One region of the Paenibacillus sp. MMS20-IR301 genome, then DNA from elsewhere that is predicted to be linked to it. Evidence: predicted binding sites of a transcription regulator. Region 1 holds the regulator's gene; the other holds the start of a gene.
The links. The regulator LexA, encoded in region 1, represses DNA repair genes until DNA is damaged. The targets are predictions, from matches to a motif close to CGAACATATGTTCG.
Positions count from the first base shown of each region.

Region 2: a site for LexA is predicted at 1,681-1,694, ahead of LOS79_RS22530 (YhjD family protein). Genes of this name have one in related genera too.

Region 1 covers NZ_CP135275.1:1,544,394-1,547,535, reverse strand. The annotation lists gene LOS79_RS06840 (HAD family hydrolase) at 1-48, opposite strand, end outside; gene LOS79_RS06835 (hypothetical protein) at 81-608, opposite strand; gene LOS79_RS06830 (DUF896 domain-containing protein) at 663-866, opposite strand; gene LOS79_RS06825 (cell division suppressor protein YneA) at 977-1,390, opposite strand; gene lexA (transcriptional repressor LexA) at 1,586-2,212, shown strand; gene LOS79_RS06815 (L,D-transpeptidase) at 2,394-2,732, shown strand; gene LOS79_RS06810 (hypothetical protein) at 2,812-3,142, opposite strand, start outside.
Region 2 covers NZ_CP135275.1:5,280,059-5,283,200, forward strand. The annotation lists gene LOS79_RS22525 (hypothetical protein) at 64-519, shown strand; cyclic di-GMP riboswitch class I at 838-930, opposite strand; gene LOS79_RS22530 (YhjD family protein) at 1,714-2,100, shown strand; gene LOS79_RS22535 (ASCH domain-containing protein) at 2,213-2,623, opposite strand; gene LOS79_RS22540 (glycosyltransferase family 4 protein) at 2,751-3,142, opposite strand, start outside.

The DNA of each region.
Region 1 (3,142 bases):
CCATAGCAGTGTATCGTCAAGGTCAAATAATACGGCGGTTACCGGCATTCGTTCTCCCACTCCCTATGCTGTTTCTCTAACTACTCGTGCACTACTTCGATGTTATTGTTCTTACCGAACTGCTCGAGGCGTTCAGCCATCGAAGCGGTATCATAACGGTTAATCAGCTTGGAGAAAATCCATTGTTTGCGTTTGGCTTTATGCTTAATGGTAACTACACTGCGCGATACGATAATCTTCTCAATATCTGCCGCTGTGAGCCAGCGCTCACGGTTGTATTTAATAGTAGAGAGACGGGCACGTTCTACCTTAAGGAACGGACGGCGGAAGAAGAGCAGTGCGGCGAGCAGGAAGTATAATACTACTCCAAGCCAGTTGGCGAGAATTCCGCTTCCCTTAGTTTCGTCGATCGAGCCTACCACCCAGAACATAATACCCAGTGCCAGCAGCACTACAGGGAATACAATATTCCGGCCTTTAAAAATATCAATGCTCTTTGCCGCTGCCTTAGAATTCGAAGAATAAATAGAATCCTTCCCCTGCTTCTTCCGCTGCTGATTAACTTGCCTGGTGTTGCGTTGAACCATTCTTTCCCAAGAACGGGCCATGTCAGTTCCCCCTAGTCATCCTGTATTATCTATGAAAAGGCAGCAGACTTAAAGTTAATGTCCGTTGTTGCCTTCTTCATGCCTCGGATCATCCACAATTTCAATGGTATCGAGCTGTGCCCGGAAATTCTTCCGGATATTGCCCAGATAAATCTCACGGAGCTTGGCACGTTCTGCCAGTTCCTCCTCATTCAGGCCGCTTTCCTTCTGTTTGCGTGCTAATTCGTTAATACGGGCGACCAATTCATCAATATTCAATACTTTCCCCTCCCCTTTAAATTCATTCTAACTTTGCCATGAGAAAAAGAGCTTGTCAAGGTCTACTCCCTGAAAGCTCTCTGAGTCTATTAACTGTATGATCTAATCTGTTAATACACAGGCACAGTCAGTATATCTCCGGCCTTAATTCTGCTGTTCTCCAGCCCGTTATTCTTCATTATTCCTTCTATATATACAGCAGTCTTCATATCATCAGGCTTGTTCTCCAGAGCAATGCTCCATAACGTATCTCCGCGCTCAACCACAACCCGCTTCTCCTGATTCAATGAGCTGACAGAACCTGCGAATACATTCCCGACAACAGTAAATCCGGAGACTACAAGCATTAGAACAAGAGCAATCTTAATGAAGCTGATCCGGCGGAATAACAAAGCAAGTCCTGTAAGCTGTTTAAGCATCCGATCTCTAAGCTGGGACACTTGATTATAAATAGATGGATTCCCGGGAGCAGACACCTTGATATCCTCGTTGTAGATGCTGTTATATGTACTGTATTTTAACATGATCATCATCCTCCAAACACTTGTTCTTACTTTCGAAAATAATATAACACGAACATGTGTTTTGATCAATAGTTTTTTCGAACAATTGTTCCCTTTTATTTTTACTGGGTTCACAAGATTTTTAGAACTTATGTTTGTACGAACGGCAGTTCTATGTTATAATTTTCCCAAACATAGTATATGGGGTTGATTCCGATGTCAAAGATTTCGAGTCGCCAGCTGGCGATCCTGGAATTTATACGTAACGAAGTCCGCAGCAAGGGTTATCCTCCGTCCGTCCGGGAAATTGGCGAGGCTGTCGGCCTGGCTTCCAGTTCTACAGTACACGGTCACCTGGACCGTCTGGAGAAGAAGGGTCTGATCCGGCGCGACCCTACGAAACCGCGTGCTATTGAATTGCTCGGCCAGGAAGATTCAGAGAATGTCCATCAATTCGTCCAGACCGTTACCCGCGTCCCTGTAGTGGGCAAGGTTACTGCCGGTATTCCCATTACAGCTACGGAGAATATTGAAGATTACTTCCCGCTGCCTACCCACTACGTAGGAGATAACAAGGTATTCATGCTCTCTGTCCTCGGGGACAGCATGGTCGATGCCGGAATTATGGATGGCGATTATGTTATTGTCCGCCAGCAGCAGACTGCTGATAACGGCGATATCGTTGTTGCTATGACCGAAGAGGATGAGGCTACTGTTAAGACCTTCTACAAAGAACGTGATCATATCCGCCTGCAGCCGGAGAATCCGGCGTACGAGCCTCTCCGCCTTAACCGCGTAACCATTCTGGGCAGAGTTATCGGATTATTCCGCGATATTCATTAATACTCCCCATTAACGAACAGGCTGCTCCGCTTTAAGCGAAGCAGCCTGTTGTCTGTCTCAGGATAAGTGCCCAAAAACACTAGTGGGATCATATGTTCCTATTGGTGTTTTTGGGCACTTTTTCCGATGAACTAGTTAAGCCTTCCGCACATATCCTGATTACAAAGGAGTGCTGAATGCAATGCCCAATTACCGGATTATTGTTGATCTTTCACAGCGTATGTTATACCTGCTTGACAATGACACTGTGACCAGAGGTTTCCCGGTCGGAATCGGCAGAATGCTGACACTTTCACCGGTCGGGGAGTATACGATTATTAACAAGCAGCCTAATCCCGGCGGACCCTTCGGTGCATTCTGGATGGGTCTGTCCAAGCCGCATTACGGAATTCACGGTACCAATGATCCGGCATCAATCGGCCATATGGTCTCACATGGCTGTATCCGCATGTATAATGAAGATGTAGTCGCCCTGGCAGCGATCATCCCAATCGGTACCCGTGTAACCATCAGAGAGTAGCCTCGCAGCTTCCTAAGAACGCTGAACCCCTGTGACTTCTTACATCCTCACAGGGGTTCTTGTTCGTATTCTACTGAATCTACTGAAGGGTCTGGCCATAACCCAGCTCGTCCAGAATATCCTCCGCAAGCTTCCATTGCCCGGCTGGGGACACTTTCATTTTTTTGGCATACAGCACTGCGCTTTTAGTCACCTTCTCAATCAGCCGGCGCCCTTGTTCCTTAGTAATGGACACTTCAACACCGGATCGGCCCACGACCTCCGACAAACAGAAGAAGGCGATCCGCATCGCATAATTCTCCCTGCTGAGGAAATAGAACAAATGAGGCACATTTTTCAGCAGCCGGTCCACCCAATTGGTGATTTCGCGCACCTGATAGACTTCTCTGCGGTCATTCTCATATCCGGTA
Region 2 (3,142 bases), 3.7 Mb from region 1:
TTCGGTGTCGCCGTTGGTGTCGCTGTCGGCTTCGGTGTCGCTGTTGGCTTGGTGTCGCCGTTGGTGTTGCCGTTGGTGTTCGGCTTCGGTGTCGCCGTTGGTGTTGCTGTCGGCTTCGGCGTTGATGTAGGTTTGACTGTCGGTGTCGGTTTTGGTGTACACTTCGGTGTCGCCGTTGGCTTCGGCGTTGCCGTTGGTGTCGCTGTCGGCTTCGGTGTCGCCGTTGGTGTTGCTGTCGGCTTCGGTGTCGCTGTCGGCTTCGGTGTCGCCGTTGGTGTAGCTGTCGGCTTTGGTGTCGCCGTTGGGGTTGCTGTTGGCTTCGGCGTTGCCGTTGGTGTAGTTGTCGGCTTCGGTGTCGCCGTTGGTGTAGCTGTCGGCTTCGGTGTCGCTGTTGGTGTTGCCGTCGGCTTCGGCGTCGGTGTGCACTTTGGAGTTGCCGTCGGTTTCGTTGTTGGACGTATTGTCAGTGTGACAAAGTCATTAGCAGCCTGCTCATTCGAGGATTGCGCAGCTGTATAATCTTCACTCCGCGATATATCGCTGCCAACTGCAATATTCCGCTCATTCAGATCCAGTGTTTGCTTGAAATCCCTAAAGATCAAAGCGTTCACTCCGCCTGCAGCCTCTAACGCGGGTATAGGGACAAATGGCTTGTTTGAAGCCGCTTCTGCATCCCAGCCCCAGCTGAAGGCGCTGCTCACTGTCAAAACGCCCGTCAACAGAAAGACGGCCGTCTTACTCACTCTTTTTCTCAATAATCTACACCTCCTATTCAGCTATTCTATGAAACTGTCGCCATGCTATAACAACAAAAAGACCGCCACGAAGGGTTAACTTCACGGTGGCCGGACGACCATAGCCTGTGCTAAAGCGGCATTAGATTCCTGACTTTGCGTCCCGCTCTTTCGAATCGGTTTGCGTTTATACATGATCATATGAAATTAATTTGAGCTTATGTACAAACAAGACAAATTCTATTCTTCCACTACTTCAGAACCAATTTCAGTGTATGCGCTCGGCCAGATCATGTCAATATATTTCCAATTAATTATCCATCCTCAGATTAATTTAAACTCCACGAAAAACCCTTATTTTTCAAGGTTTTTTTCATTATCATTCTACAAACCCTTTGCAAAGAAAGTCGCTTTTTCGAATGTTTTAGCGAGATTCAATTTAATTATTAAGATCATACGTTCTCATAATGGGTTATATCATCATAGTAAAATAGTCCTGTTTCAATTAATAAAAAAGAAACGGCTTCTCTCCCCCTTAGGACAGTAACCGTTCCCTTCAATGGCCCCCCGGAGTCGCGTTGTCCCGAAGTTAATCTGCCTCTGCAAAAACTGTCGCCAAGGCCCTTCCCCGCAGCAGCCTTTAATCGACATTTCCAGAGCATTTATAGATAAAGCTGCACGCAGATCGCAGCAGCTTAGAGCAATTGAATCCAGCCGATCATTGAGACCCAGAGTGGAATGCTAAACAGCAGACCGAATACTAAACCACGGCGGAGATTTCCTTCATGACTCATCGCCATTCTCCTTCAATTCAAATTTATTTAAAATATTTATTATTTGATTTTAATATAAATCATATCGTCTGATTTTATTGTGAATTATGTCACATTATCGCTATGTATTTTATAAATACCATTGATTATTTTAAGGACTCCGGGTTAATATACGAATATACGTTCCCTTTGGAGGTGATTTATTCATGCAGAGAGCAGAGGCCCGGGACTATCTGCTGGTGAAATTATATATACTGATTCCGTTCATTGTAACCGCCTTTGAACATGATTCTTCTATAATATCCTTAGAGCTGCGCACCCCCGCACCTTACCTGGAAGCCCTTCATTCAGCGCTCAATGCCGCCAGTGCCGATCTGCGGGCTATACGGGCCGAGATGCGGACTCGCGGGCTTAGAATCTATGAACAGAACTGGCTGGCGGCCGGCGCCGAGGTCAGATTTATCTGCAGAGGCTACCATGAACGGATACTGCTGCTGGATGACGTGATTTCTGTTGAGGCCACTATGCAAATGCGCAGATACCTGGGTCTGGATACAGCCGCAGGCCCTCTTGTCCCGCTAGCAAAAAAATAGGTCCCGCCGTAAACGGCAAGACCTTAAGTACCATATTACACCGGGGGATGTCTGGTAACCTCAATATACATCCTCTACCTGAAAAGAAGCTGATAGCCGGATAAAAATTTGCTTAAATTCCGGGAAACTCCCAGAACCCCAGCCGCCCCTTGGCGGAAACCGGCTCAGCCAGCAGACTTATCTCTTCAAGCTTCCAGGCAAACCGCCCTTCCGCATAATCACCAAATACATACTCGTTCCCGCCGGGCCAGCCCTGCATGGCCAAATCGGATGTAACCTCGCAGCAATCCGCCAGACGGCCGGTGGCAAGGATCTTTCCTGCCGGCAGGTTGTCCGCCGTATAGCCGTGCCGGGCAAGGACGGACAGATACGGCTCACTCCTGCATATCTCCTTATCCACCTGTATTCCTGCGTGGATAGCCAGCTCCCCTCTGTAGGCGGTACGCCAGGAACGGGTTTCGATTTGCTTTTCTCCGAGCGCGATTAAGGTTGCCCACGGCTGGCGGATCGTCAGACATTTCATACGCGCCTTACCTCCTGTTATGTACAAACAAAAAGCGCAGTTCCCGTGCCGGGAAGTCGCGCTGTGTATAACTTCTTAGCTGTATTTTATATTATACATCCTATACCAATTTGTAAAATTTCCAGAGTTATTTCATGGGATACCCCTTACACAAGCTGCTGTACATGCCGAGCAGCCGATTTGCGTACAGATCCGGTGACAGATTCATTTCGACATGCTCCTGCCCATTCCTCCGCATGTATTCTCTTCTGCCATCCTTACGCATTAACGCCAGCGCCGTTCCCACAGCCTGCTCCACCTGTCCCCGCTGATAGATCCTCCCGGTGCGGCCGTCGATCACAAGCCGGCGTATACCATCGGAATCTGTAGTCAGCACAGGGCAGCGGCATAACATCGCTTCAGCTACAGCATAACCAAAGCCTTCAAGGATGGAGGTTGAACACAGCAGCCCTCCCGAATCACCAATAATGCTGAAATAATCCGCCATCTGCTCATGCGGAATATTTGAATACATAATCA